DNA from 2 places in the Psychromonas ingrahamii 37 genome. Region 2 is predicted to be linked to the other one. Evidence: riboswitches for the same ligand, from Rfam matches in the RefSeq annotation. Region 2 holds a riboswitch; the other holds the start of a gene.
The links. Region 2 has a riboswitch for thiamine pyrophosphate ahead of thiC (phosphomethylpyrimidine synthase ThiC). Riboswitches for the same ligand answer to the same signal wherever they lie in the genome.
Positions count from the first base shown of each region.

Region 1: it holds a riboswitch for thiamine pyrophosphate, as region 2 does, so the genes downstream of both, thiD (bifunctional hydroxymethylpyrimidine kinase/phosphomethylpyrimidine kinase) here and thiC (phosphomethylpyrimidine synthase ThiC) in region 2, are expected to answer to the same signal.

Region 1 is NC_008709.1:2,889,390-2,896,807, forward strand. It holds gene thiE (thiamine phosphate synthase) at 1-537, opposite strand, end outside; gene thiM (hydroxyethylthiazole kinase) at 568-1,371, opposite strand; gene PING_RS12230 (TenA family protein) at 1,764-2,444, opposite strand; gene PING_RS12235 (ABC transporter substrate-binding protein) at 2,461-3,399, opposite strand; gene PING_RS12240 (ABC transporter permease) at 3,449-4,246, opposite strand; gene PING_RS12245 (ABC transporter ATP-binding protein) at 4,239-5,027, opposite strand; gene thiD (bifunctional hydroxymethylpyrimidine kinase/phosphomethylpyrimidine kinase) at 5,011-5,862, opposite strand; TPP riboswitch at 5,935-6,034, opposite strand; gene PING_RS21010 (LysR family transcriptional regulator) at 6,592-6,987, shown strand; gene PING_RS21015 (putative transcriptional regulator) at 6,992-7,366, shown strand.
Region 2 is NC_008709.1:460,388-467,805, forward strand. It holds gene fusA (elongation factor G) at 1-1,037, shown strand, start outside; gene PING_RS20370 (hypothetical protein) at 1,099-1,260, shown strand; TPP riboswitch at 2,001-2,144, shown strand; gene thiC (phosphomethylpyrimidine synthase ThiC) at 2,223-4,193, shown strand; gene thiE (thiamine phosphate synthase) at 4,255-5,757, shown strand; gene PING_RS01925 (HesA/MoeB/ThiF family protein) at 5,826-6,578, shown strand; gene thiS (sulfur carrier protein ThiS) at 6,575-6,775, shown strand; gene PING_RS01935 (thiazole synthase) at 6,782-7,418, shown strand, end outside.

The DNA.
Region 1 (7,418 bases), 2.1 Mb from region 2:
GCTTGCAATAACCTCATCAAGATTTGAAACATTAATACCACCAATAGCAACTATCGGCAAGGAGCTTTGCGCTACGGCATTGGTAAGCCCCTCAATACCCCATTCTTTCTTGATGTTGGTTTTTGTTGCTGTAGAAAAAATAGCACTCAACCCCAAATAATCGACGGGCAAAGATTCCGCTTCAATAAGCTGCTGCGGATTCTCAATAGACAGGCCAAGTAATTTATCTTTTCCTATTAGTCTGCGGGCGGTTTCTACCGGCATATCCGATTGACCCAAGTGTACACCATCAGCATCAACGGCCAGTGCAACATCCACTCTGTCATTGACGATCAAAGGTACGCCCGTCCCGTGTAAAATTGCCTTTACCGCTAACACCCTTTCTATAAAAACGCGAAGATCACCCTGCTTTTCCCGAACTTGGACCATAGTCACACCACCGACAACTGCTTCAGCAACCACCCTTTTCAATGTTTCAAGATTCTGCTGGTCATCGGTCACTAAATATAAACGATAGGGGTTCACTTTTTTCTCCAACTCTTTATTCTCCAAATTTTTTGATACAGGCTAGGATAATTTTAAACGCTGAATCAGCGTCGCTTCATCGAGCTGATATAAAGCATCTAAAAGATTAAGCTGCAGACTGCCGGGGCCTTTTGATTGCTCTGCAGCGATTTCACCCGCAACGCCTAAAACGGCTGCAGCCGCTAATCCAGTTTCTTCACCAACGGCTGCAAAAGCTCCAGTTAAGGCACTGAGTGTGCAGCCCATTGCCGTCACATAAGGCATCATGGCATGACCGTTATTAAGCTGAATTTGCCCACCTGCGGTGACAATAAAATCTGTCGCCCCAGAAATAACTACAGCGCACTGATAAGTGTCACGCAAATACCGTGCGGCACCAAGCGCCGCCTCACTGCTATCAAGGGAATCAACACCTTTGCTTTGTCCTTTCTCTCCGGCTAAGGCAATGATTTCTGATGCATTTCCTCTAATAATTAGCTTGTTGGCGGCTTCCGCAATTTGCCATGAGGTTGCCGTTCGCAGGCTGCTTGCACCGCATCCGACAGGATCAAGCACTACCGTTTTTTTATGGATATTAGCCTGCTCGACGGCAAACAACATACGCGGAATCCAGAGACTATCCAGAGTACCGATATTGACTACCAAAGCACCAGAAAAAGACAGCATTTCAGCCATTTCATCACGGGAATGCGCCATAATCGGCGACGCACCAAGGGCAAGCAAGGCATTAGCGGTATTATTCATCGCGACATAATTACTAATATTGACCACCAGCGGTTTCTGTTCACGCAGCGTTTTAAGCGCGCTGACGATCGTTTTAATATTTGAATCTATATTTTTCTTCATATTTTATCCTTCTGAGCTGCTGCTCTAATTTACCAAAACTAATTTAAAAGACCCTTTTACGCTCAAACTTTTGCTCTGTGTCCTCGGTAGTAACCGTTTTTGAACCACAGAGAACGCCGAGATCACAGAGGAAGGATATTGACCATCTTAAAAGGCACTTAACCGCCATAAAAAACATGACTAATAGCGTAAAAGTGTCAAATATAAGTGCTCAAAGTCTTTTCTCTGTATCCTCTGTGCCCTCAGTGGTAACAGTCTTTTGAACCACAGAGAACGCCAAATTCACAGAGTAAGTGACATAATTACTGATATTAACTATCTTAAAAGGCACTTTTAGTCCAAATTCTTTTCTCGGTGTCCTCAGTGGTAAGCATTTTTTGAACCACAGAAAATCAATTTAAAGGGACAGACTCTGCCGCATTCAACCCTTGCTCCCAAAAAGCAATTTCCATTCGAGTTGCGGTTCTAAATACGCGAATAAGTTCCCGGCCGCGCGAACTGTTTAAATCAATATCAGCGAGTAATGCATCAATATGTTCAGTGCCCTGCGCAACGCCTTGCTGGAATTCATCACCGCCATAAAGTGCAATCCAATTCTCAAATGGATTACCTTCCCGGTGGGTGTTTTGATCGTTGCAGAGGTTACGCCCTATTTCTGCATAACCAATAAAGCATGGTGCTAGCGCCGCGTATAAATCAACTATATCGCCTTGCATGCCCGCATCGAGCACATAACGCGTATAGGCAACCGTACCAAAATCTTCATCTTCTGCTTCCAAATCCGATTCAGTCAGTCCCCAGTTAGCGCAATAACTTACGTGGTGGTCGATTTCAACGTCCAGTAATGCATGTACGCTAGGCAGCGCTTTACGCATATCAGCTAAGGTGCGCGCTTTGTAAATAGCCAGCGCATAAGCACGTGCATATTGCTTAAGAAACAAAAAATCTTGTTTCAGGTAATGTAAAAAGCAGGGCTGCGCTAACGTGCCTTTTGCTAATTGCCGTACAAAGGCATGTTTAGTGTAGGCATTCCAATCCTTGCCACATGCATTAATTAAATCTTGATGATTCATATAACCACTCTATTTATTAAAATGTTGGAATATAATCCTGTGCTTTTGGCAGTGTGCTAATGATTTTTTGGCTATACATAAACTGGGCATAATCATCATAACGCTGTAAATCAATCGCAGACGGACGTAATGCAAATCGGGTCAATGTCGCGTTCCAGGCGAGTTTATTAAGCTCGTTATTCAAAGTGTCCGGCGCATAGGCCGCAAACTCTTTCCAGGATTCTTCGGGGTGGTTTACAATGTAGATTGTCGCCTGCTCCAGGGCTTTATTAAATGCCAGAATCGCCGCTTTATCATAGCTGTCGGCATTCGCTACAAAGACAAGTTCATCATAGGGCGGTACTCCGTGCTCTTCAGGGAAGAAAGATTTTGCCTTAATGCCTTCAAGTGCTAGCTGGTTTGTTTCAAAATTGCGGAATCCTCCCCAGGTTGCATCGACCTTTCCCGAGGCAAGCGAGGCAGACAAAGCCCAACCAATATTGATAATCTCCACCTCATCATAGTTAACACCCTGTGTTTTCAACATCGTGCTGATAGTCGCCTCTTCATTACCCGCAATGGAAATGCCAATTTTTTTACCTTTAAGATCAGATAGTTTTTTAATCTTATTATTGTCTAATATGGTCAAAGTATTAAGCGGCGTAGCAATCAAAGTCGCAGAGCGGATAAGAGGCAGACCCGCAGCCACATCCATAATTAAACTAGGCTGATAAGAGATAGCCAAATCCACTTTATTGGCTGCAACCAATTTAGCGGGTATGCTCGGATCGCCCGGCTCTTGAATATCAACCTCAAGGCCTTGTTGTTTAAAATAACCGCGCTGCTGGGCAATCACCACGGGTCCGTGGTTGGGGTTAACAAACCAGTCCAGCATCAGGGTCAATTTTTTCATCTCGGCCTGTACCGGCAGCGCTAACATTAATGCAACTGCACTTAAGATTATTCTTTTTTTCATTGTATTTCCTTTTTTATAGCAGAGCATTTATCAATAACGCTCTTTCTGATTAAACTTCCCAAGGTATAAATTTTTTTAACAACTTTTCAGCAACAAAATAAAGCAGGACGGACAAGAGAGATAAGATAAACAGTGCGGCAAACATTTCATCTATCATCATTCGGGCATTGGCCTGTAACATCAGATAACCCAAACCTTCGCTCGAGCCAACCCACTCCCCTGCTATTGCACCAATAGGCGCAATCACCACGGCAACCCGAATACCGGAAGCCAGTGTCGGTAAAGAGGCTGGAAACTGAATATGGCGCAGCATCTGCCATTTTGTCGCCCCCATGGTTTGTGCAAGATCAAGATAACCCGACGGAGTATTACGCAGCCCATCGTAGCAGCAGGTCGTCACCGGAAAAAAGATGATTAACGCGGCCATCACTATTTTGGAGGCGATCCCATAACCCAGCCAAAGCATCAGCACGGGGGCAAGCGCAAACACGGGAATCGCCTGACTGGCAATCAAAATGGGTAAGAGCCAATGTTTAACCGGCTTAAATAACAGCATCTGCAGGGCAAAAAACAACCCCATAAACAGGCCTAAAAACAGGCCCAGAATAATTTCTTGTGCCGTGACCAAAGTATGTTTAAGCAGAACGTCATAGCGTTGCAGCAGTCTTGCAAATACTTCTAAAGGAGCAGGTAAAATAAAGGAAGGCATCTCAAAAAAAACCACCACTGCCTGCCATAAACCCAGAATAATTAGCACGCTTATCATAATGCGCAGAAGGGGTTTAAGAACTATTTTTTTATATTTTGTCGAAGCTGGCTGACTATCTAAGACGCTGACATCAGGCATCTGAGCGCTCCAGATATGCCATAATAGACTGCTGAAGTTGTGCACACTCGGCATCAAATTGACGGGGTGTTAAAGAAGCGGGTACCTTTAAAGACTCGGCTGAACTGGGTTTTCCCTGCATAATGTAGATCTTATCCGCCAGGCGAATTGCTTCCTGCGGATCGTGGGTAATCAAAACAACGGTTTTATCTTTGAGCAGTTCACAAGCCATATCCTGCAAGCGGTAACGTGTTACCGCATCCACGGCAGAAAAGGGTTCATCCATTAATATCACGGGCTTATTCTGCATTAATGTGCGCACCAGCGCGACACGCTGGCGCATACCACCCGACAGTTTTTGAGGCAAGCAGTCGGCACTATCTAAAAGTCCAACCTTTTCAAGCAAGGCCAAGGCAGCTTCTTTGTGAACAGGCGTAATAGTATTACCGAATTTAGCGCTTAAGGTAACGTTGTCCAGCACCGACAGCCATGGCATCAACAAGTCCTGTTGCGCCATATAAGCAATGTTATTTTTCAAATCAAATTGGGGAGGTGTGATCGTAAGCTCGCCAGACCAACTGACTTGCTGATCAAGCAAACCGGCCAGATAACGAAGCAATGAAGTTTTCCCACAACCACTGCGGCCCAAAATACAGGTCCATTGCCCGGCAGGGAATCTCATATTAATACCCTGTAATGTGGCCGCTTTACTGCCGGTATAACGCAGATAACCCGCAGAGATATCTATCTGCAGGGCAGGACTTTTAACTGATAAAGGCCGCGTGCTAACGGACATTCGCATGTCCGACAAAGAAATGGTTTACCGGGCCATGACCCTGCCCGACATCTAATTCGTCGGCATGCGCGATCGCTTGCGAAATATAGTCTTTGCCCAGCTGCACCGCACGTAAAAGATCATTACCCTGCGCCAGATAGGAGGCGATTGCCGACGAAAGTGTGCAACCTGTACCATGGGTATTAAGCGTATTGATACGGATGGCGTTTAACTGTTCAACATGATTAGGTAGGATAAGCAGATCATTACTATTTTCATCATCAATCAAATGCCCCCCTTTAAGCAGCAGCGCATTAAATTTCAATTTACGGAGTTTGCCGATCATCTTCTCCATGCCCTCTTTATTGGTTGGCACATCTGAAGAAATCAATTCCGCCGCTTCGGGCAGATTAGGCGTGATAAGATCTGCAAGAGGAAGCAGTTCCGATTTCAGTGTACTAATCGAATATGCTTTCAGCAATAAGTCTCCGCTGGTTGCGATCATCACCGGATCAACCACTAAAAAGGCAGGACGATACTGTCTTATTTTTGCTGCCACGAGTTTGATTATGTCGCAATCAGCCAACATCCCAACCTTAACAGCAACCACATTCAGATCGCTAAAAACCGCATCAAGTTGCTTTTCTATATGTTCAAGGGGAATAGGGAAAATAGCGGACACCCCAAGGGTGTTTTGAGCGGTAATCACAGTGATCACAGAACAGGCGTAACCGCCCGTTGCTGAAATGGCTTTAATATCGGCTTGAATACCTGCTCCACCACCACTGTCGGATCCGGCAATAGTCAGCACGATAGGCGTTGATGAATTTTGAGCAGTAGAAGTTGCACTAAGGTTTGACATAAAAGCTCCTATAACGGGTAAAAGGAACTATATCAAGCCAAATATTTAAGATAGGTGTAGCAGAGAGAATCAAAAACAAGACTTATAGTTCCCTACGCCAGTATTAACTGAATCAGGTTCAACGGGTTTCGCACTATGCGATCTCAGCCTTCAGGCCCCCCGACTATATTTGCAGCAATAATAACAAGTTTTTTTGAAAGAGCAAGGGTTCCCTTGCGTAAGGGAGCTCATTTTCATAGCAATCGAAAGACTCAGAAATCACACAAAAAACTAAAAAATTAATCAGACAGATTTGTTGAAATCATCAACAACTGTGCTGTAAATTGTCTTCACCTATTGTGCGTGAAGCCCGGACCTTTAGGTCGAAAAGACAGGTCGTTAAAGGACGAGGGAAATAATCATAAATTAATTAAAAAGTACTCACTTTAGTTAACTATGCAGAAAAAAATTGGACGCAGCCTTCCGATAAAAAAGAGAGCAGCATTGAGAATTTAGATCAAAGGGGCTTATTTCGACCTACAGCAGCAATGCCATAAATCACCTCACAACCCGCCTTATTATTAATTTACTGCTTTTTCCTAAAAGCAAACTTCCTGCCAAGCACTTTTTTCTCGCCTCGATTGCCCACTTGAAAAATTTCTGACACAGTGAGCGATGCCAACATAGCCATACAAAAACACTATTATAATGGCCAGATCATAGAATTTATCTATTACGACAAGGGCAGCAATGTTCAAGTTAATGCTTCAATTCATTCAGGTCGCAAAAGCACAAAATGTGACACAAGCTGCCAACAAACTCTGTTTAAGCCAACCTACCTTAAGTCATAACATGAATAAATTAGAGGAAAAGCTTGAAACCAAGTTATTTAATCGCAACTCTAAAGGGATCACGCTCACGTCAAGTGGGAAACTGCTCTATGAGCAAGCGAAAATGATGCAGCACCTCTATCAAAATACCCTCAATAAGCTCGATAAAAATAAGCTCAGGCATCAATACGAACTTAAAATAGGCTGCGGTGACGCTTGGTGGCACCTCTTTATTCGCGACTGTGTGCAGAACTTCCAAAATGCTTACCCGCACAGCAATATCACCATCGACGTAGGTGATCATCTGCAGCAATGAGGATATGGCGCACTTTCCCTCGGTTCATCTAGGGACGTCGAAAAAACGCTTTGCCCATTTGCAGCAGCAAAGCCCTGAAATGAGATCTTTTCTCAAACGCCACTATCTGCATGAAAAGGTGACTTATAATACCAACTCATTTTTAACAGCGATCGATTTATTACAAAACAGCGACGCGCTTTTACTCTACCCTGCCGGCATGAAAACATATTTTGAAACCTTTGATATTGTCCCTCTTCAGATGCAGGAGTGTTTCAGCAAAGCCACCATTGGGGCTTATCTCCATAAAGATGGCCAACAGGATAAGCAAAGCATCAGGTTGTTGGAGCAGTTTAAAGATCTCATAAAAAATAATCCTTATATCAAAGGGGAGGTGTGATTCAAGTAGTTCAGAAGAGAGCTTAAACTTGGCGCATTATACCAATTCCACT
Region 2 (7,418 bases):
TTGAGATGCAGGCAGATGATCGTAAAGAGCTATCCGCAGCACAAGCCGGTGATATCATGGCTATCGTTGGTATGAAGAACAACGTTCAAACGGGCCACACTTTATGTGATCCTAAAGACCCGATTATCCTGGAAGCAATGGTATTCCCTAACCCGGTAATCTCTATCTCTGTTACACCTAAAGATAAAGGTTCAACTGAGAAGATGGGTATTGCTATCGGTAAAATGGTTGCAGAAGATCCAACCTTTAAAGTTGAAACTGATGTTGATTCAGGTGAAACTATCCTGTCTGGTATGGGTGAGCTTCACTTGGATATCAAAGTTGATATCCTTAAGCGTACCTACGGTGTTGACCTTGCTGTTGGTGAACCTCAAGTTGCTTACCGTGAAACTATCACCGAAGAAATTGAAGATAGCTACACACATAAGAAACAGTCTGGTGGTTCTGGTCAGTTCGGTAAAATTGATTACCGTATCAAGCCTGGTGAACCAGGTAGTGGTTTCGTCTTCACTTCTAAAGTTGTTGGCGGTAACGTACCAAAAGAATTCTTCCCGGCGATTGAGAAAGGCTTTAAGGGAATGATGGATACCGGTGTACTAGCTGGCTTCCCAGTACTTGACGTTGAAGTTGAAGTTTATGATGGTGGTTTCCATGCCGTCGATTCATCTGCAGTTGCATTTGAATTAGCAGCACGTGGTGCATTCCGTCAGTCAATTCCAAAAGCGGGTGCACAACTTCTTGAACCAATCATGGCTGTAGATGTATTTACGCCTGATGATCACGTGGGTGATGTTATCGGTGACCTTAACCGTCGTCGTGGTATGATTGCCGGCCAAGAAGCAGGAACTAGTGGTGTTCGTATTAAAGCTGACGTACCTCTTTCAGAAATGTTTGGTTACATTGGTTCTCTACGTACAATGACATCAGGCCGTGGTCAGTTCTCTATGCTGTTTAAAAACTATATGCCTTGTCCAAACAATGTTGCTGAAGGCGTAATCGAAAAAGTTAAAGCTGATAAAGCTGCTAAAAAGAAATAGTTTCTTTTAAATAACTTTTAAGATTAATAAACCTCGTTATCCATGATAGCGGGGTTTTTTTATGTCTGCCTGCAAAAATATCTGGGCACATATATTCAGTTCTTTACGTACAATGACATTAGTCCGTGGTCAGTTCTCTATGCTGTTTAAAAACTATATGCCTTGTCCAAACAATGTTGCTGAAGGCGTAATCGAAAAAGTTAAAGCGGATAAAGTTATTTAAAAGAAATAGTTTCTTTTAAATAACTTTTAAGATTAATAGACCTCGTTATCCATGATAGCGGGGTTTTTTTATGTCTGCCTGCAAAAATATCTGGGCACATATATTCAGTTTTTTACGTACAAATGCAGCAGGGCGAATTAGACGACAGTCTAGTGTTATGGGCGGAGGAGCTCTGCGACTCCTGTTCGTGGTCAGTTTTCGATGCTGTTTAAAAACTACATGCCTTGTCCAAATAATGTTGCTGAAGGCGTAATCGAAAAAGTTAAAGCTGATAAAGTGGCTTAAAAGAAATAGTTTCTTTTAAATAACTTTTAAGATTAATAGACCTCGTTATCCATGATAGTGGGGTTTTTTTATGTCTGCCTGCAAAAATATCTGGGCACATATATTCAGTTCTTTACGTATAATGACATTAGTCAGTGGTCAGTTCTCTATACTGTTTAAAAACTACATGCCTTGTCCAAACAATGTTGCTGAAGGCGTAATCGAAAAAGTTAAAGCTGATAAAGTTATTTAAAAGAAATAGTTTCTTTTAAATAACTTTTAAGATTAATAAACCTCGTTATTTCTATAACGAGGTTTTTATGGCTGTCACTTAAGCAAAATTTCCTGCACCGCCGTTAAACACTTGGTTCGTTTGTTATACCAATTCCATTCATTGAGTGATTCTATTCTGATCTGATTTAATGCCTAACATTCAGTTATTCTATTTAACTTGCCCGCTTTTTCTTCTATACTGCTGGCTCTTGTCGGAGCGCCTTCGGGCTGAGACTACTGAGTTTGCAATATGATCACCCAATAACAGGTGTTTTTTGTACAGCAAAGTGGAATCCGTGGAACCTGATTGGGTTAATACCTGCGTAGGAAACAAGCATAAAGAAAATGAATCTCCTTTCTTTACTCTTTCCACTGAATTTCGACAAGCACTCTCACTACCCAATTTAATTAAGGTAAAGAATGCTATGTCTAATCAAGTAAACTCGAATTTAAAAACCAGCAGCCGTAAAGGTTTATCCCGCAAAGCCTCCCGCCGAGCAGCGCAGGACTATATTCAAAATCTCAATAACGAATCCTACCCCAATTCAGAAAAAATTTTTATTAAGGGTGAACTTCATCCGATTAAAGTGGCAATGCGACAAATTCATCAGGCCGATACTTTGCTGGCAGGCAGTGGAGAACAGCCCGTTTTTGAAAAAAATGAAGCTATTCCCGTTTATGATACTTCCGGCCCTTATACGGATCCTAAAACGAAAATAGATGTGCATGCCGGCTTACCTAAATTACGTCAATCCTGGATTGCTGCCCGTGATGATGTTGAAACACTGGAAGGTGTCACCTCAAATTTTGCCAAGGCACGTTTGGCTAATGACAGTTTAGATGATTTGCGCTTTGCAAATCGGCCTAAACCCTTACGCGCTAAAAAAGGACAATGTGTCACCCAAATGCACTATGCACGCCGAGGTATTATTACCCCTGAAATGGAATACATTGCTATTCGTGAAAACATGGGCCGTGACCGCGTAAAATGTGAAGCGCTGCATTTTCAGCATGCGGGTCATAGTTTTGGTGCCAATCTGCAGGAAAAAATAACCCCGGAGTTTGTGCGTCAGGAAGTTGCTCGCGGACGTGCCATTATCCCGTCCAATATTAATCATCCGGAACTTGAGCCAATGATTATCGGCCGTAATTTTCTGGTAAAAGTAAATTCTAATATTGGTAACTCTTCGGTAAGCTCTTCAATTGAAGAGGAGGTTGAAAAGCTGGTTTGGTCAACGCTGTGGGGTGGTGATACGGTAATGGACTTGTCGACCGGGCGTAATATTCATGAAACCCGTGAATGGATCCTGCGTAACTCTCCCGTGCCAATCGGTACAGTACCTATCTATCAGGCACTGGAAAAAGTAAAGGGTGTGGCTGAGGATCTCAGTTGGGACGTTTTCCGTGACACCTTAATTGAACAGGCCGAGCAAGGGGTGGATTATTTTACTATTCATGCCGGTGTATTATTACGTTTTGTGCCGATGACAGCAAAACGTGTTACGGGTATTGTGTCTCGCGGCGGTTCAATCTTTGCAAAGTGGTGCTTATCGCATCATAAAGAAAACTTTGCTTATGAATATTTTCGCGAAATTTGTGAAATCTGTCAGCTATATGATGTGTCATTATCTTTAGGTGATGGTCTGCGGCCCGGATCAGTTGCAGATGCTAATGATCAGGCACAATTTGCAGAATTGGAAGTGTTAGGCGAACTGACTAAAGTTGCCTGGGAATACGATGTACAGGTGATTATTGAAGGTCCGGGTCATGTGCCGATGCAGATGATTAAAGAGAATATGGATAAACAGCTGGACGATTGTTTTGAAGCGCCATTTTATACCTTAGGGCCGCTAACCACGGATATTGCACCGGGATATGATCATATTACGTCGGGCATAGGTGCCGCGCAAATTGGTTGGTACGGTTGTGCAATGCTTTGTTATGTCACCCCAAAAGAGCATTTAGGTCTGCCAAATAAAGATGATGTAAAAGTCGGTTTAATTACTTACAAAATTGCAGCGCATGCCGCGGATTTAGCAAAAGGGCATCCAGGTGCGCAAATTCGTGATAATGCCTTGTCAAAATCACGGTTTGAATTTCGCTGGGAAGATCAGTTTAACCTCGGTTTAGATCCAGTCACCGCACGAGAATATCATGATGAAACCCTGCCGCAGGAATCCGGAAAAGTCGCGCATTTCTGCTCAATGTGCGGGCCAAAATTCTGTTCAATGAAAATTACTCAGGATGTGCGTGATTTCACTGCAAAATTAGATTCAGGTGAGATCAGTATTAAGATTTTAGATGAAACTATTACTATGACAGCAGCAGAAGGCATGGCACTTAAAGCCAAAGAATTTAACGACTCTGGTGCTGAAATTTATCAGCCAGTTTTATAAAAAAGCTGTCGGCTGTCGGCTGTTAGCTGTCAGCAGATAGCTGCTCTTGTTAAGGATAAATATGAATAAACTTGTTTGGAGTATTGGTGCTTCTGATTGCACTGGTGGTGGGGGGATTCAGGCGGATCTCCATACTTTTAAAGACTTAGGCGCTGATGGCTGCTCGGTGATTAGCGCGGTTACCGCGCAAAACTCGGCGACCGTGAGTTTGGTTGAAAGTGTATCGGAACAGATGTTCACCGATCAATTAGCCTGTTTAACGGCCGATATGCAGGCAAAGGTGATCAAAATTGGTTTAATTACCAGTGTGAAACATGTGCAGATTCTCGCTGAAAAATTGGCTGAATTTAAACAAACCTGGGCGGTGCCACCTTTTGTGATTTACGATCCGGTCGCAGTTGCATTGACGGGTGAGAAGATGGCAGAAGAAGGGCTTGTTGAGCTTATTAGAACAGCCTTACTACCCTGCATTGATTTGTTAACCGCCAATGCCGGTGAAGTACTTACCTTATCCGGTCATGCTTTAATCAGTGGTGAGTCGCTAAAACCTGCCGCTTTAAAACTCATCTCGCTGGGCTGTCAAAGTGTCTTGATTAAAGGTGGTGATTTTGAACTGGTGGATAAAATAGCGCTTGATTACTGGACAGATGGCAAGCGTGAAATCGCATTAAGCAGCGCACGACTGACTCGTATGGAGAGTCACGGCACGGGGGGCATCTTAGCCAGTGCCATTGGCGCAACTATCGCCTTGGGCTACTTTATTGAAGATGCTTTGGTGGTTGCGAAAGCCTATCTGAATCAAGAGCTAAAAGCGGCCAAAAAGCTTGGCTTCTATGGAATAGCCCATTTAGGCTGGCCAACCAATAAAACTGATTTTCCGGAAGTAGTGTTACCCGAGTCAAAAATCGGTTATGAGTTAGATCTGCCGGGGACATTGGAAGCCGGGCCCGGTTTTGCTTCCTGTGGCACTTTGAAACTGGGGCTATACCCAGTGCTGGACAGTGTTGAATGGTTGGACAAAGTCCTGAAGTTGGGGGTTAAAACCCTGCAGCTGCGAATTAAAGACAAACAACCGGAACAAGTTGAGCAGCAGATTATTGAGGCCATTGCCCTTGGACGTAAATATAATGCGCGTTTGTTTATTAATGACTACTGGCAACTGGCCATCAAACATCAGGCCTACGGGGTGCATCTTGGTCAGGAAGATATGGACGTTGCGGATTTACCCATGATTGCCGATGCGGGCCTGCGCTTAGGGCTTAGTACCCATGGTTATTATGAGATATTACGGGCGCAGCAGTTAAAACCCAGTTATATCGCACTGGGGCATATTTTCCCCACTCAAACGAAACAGATGCCATCGGATCCGCAGGGGCTAAGCCGTTTAGGAAAATATGCACAGTTGTTATCCGATATTCCAACGGTGGCGATTGGCGGCATTAATCTTGAGCGGGCTACCACAGTTTGGAAAACAGGGGTTGGCAGTATTGCAGTGGTTAGCGCAATAACCCATGCCGACTCTCCCAAAATCGCCATTGAATCATTTAATCAAGTGATCCAGTAAAAAATAGCCAAGAGTGGTGAGTTTAAGGCTCTCTACTTGAAGTATTCATAATAATATTAAGGTAAATCATGTTAACGGATCCTGAAGTATTACGTTATAGCCGTCATCTATTATTGGAAGATGTTGGTGAGTCCGGGCAAAGCGCTTTGAAATTTTCCAAGGTACTGATTATTGGTATGGGCGGACTCGGCTCACCCGCCGCACTGTATTTAGCCGCTGCGGGGGTAGGCACACTGGTAATATCTGATTTTGACCATTTGGAAGTGAGCAATCTGCAACGCCAAATCGCTTATCAGAACAGTGATCTAGGCGCGCCTAAAGTGACCTTAATGAAACAGCGTTTAGAGGCACTTAATCCTGAAGTACGAGTACGCGTCATTAATACTCAAATGAGTCAATCACAACTTTCGATGGAGCTTATTCTGGCGGATTTAGTCTTAGATTGTACCGATAATATGGCCAGTCGGCAGATGATTAATAACGCCTGTGTACAGGCGAAAACCCCCTTAATTGTGGGTGCTGCTATTCGCTTCGAAGGGCAGTTAATGTTTTTTGACCACAGTAAAGCCGATTCTGCTTGTTACCACTGCCTATTCCCCAATAGTGAAGAGCCGGCTTTGAATTGTAGCAATGCAGGGGTGCTTGGTCCTGTGGTTGGTACCATTGGCACCTTGCAGGCACTTGAGGCATTGAAGTATCTACTTGGTTTACCTTCAGGCATTAATAATAAATTAAAACTTTTTGATGCTAAAACCTTAGAGTGGCAAACCTTTGTGATTAATAAAGATCCCAAATGCCCCGTATGCGGACAAATTCAATGAATATCTTTGTAAACGAACAGGTAATAACAATCCCCGCCAACTGTAATATTGAACAATTATTATTGCTGTTAGAAAGTCCTTTAAAAGGCAGCGCAGTTGCAGTTAATCAGCATATTATAAGCCGTTCAAAATGGGCTGAATATAAACTTAATGAAGGCGATCAAATTTCGCTTTTTCAAGCCATAGCAGGAGGCTAGCCATCAATGTTATTTAATAAAATGCAGGGCAATGATCCATTAGTGATTGCCGATAAAACCTTCACTTCGCGATTATTTACTGGCACAGGTAAATTTAATGACCAAAAAACTATGATTGCAGCGCTCAGGGCATCCCAATCTGAATTAGTCACTATGGCGTTAAAGCGTATTGATATGGAGCATAAGGATGATGATATTCTCGCGCCCTTAATTAAAAACGGGATGAATTTATTACCTAATACTTCCGGTGCCCGTAATGCCAAAGAGGCGATATTTGCTGCACAACTCGCCCGTGAAGCCTTGCAGACCAACTGGATAAAATTAGAAATTCATCCGGATCCTAAGTATCTGCTGCCGGATCCTATTGAAACATTAAAAGCCGCTGAATTTTTAGCGCGTGATGGTTTTGTGGTACTGCCCTATGTGCATGCCGATCCTGTTTTGTGTAAACATTTAGAAGCCGCCGGCTGTGCGGCGGTAATGCCATTGGGCGCCCCCATTGGTTCTAATAAAGGGTTAAAAACCATTGATTTTTTAGAGATTATTATTGAGCAGGCGAATATTCCGGTGATTGTGGATGCAGGCATTGGCAGTCCTTCGCATGCGGCGCTGGCAATGGAGTTAGGTGCCGATGCAGTGTTAG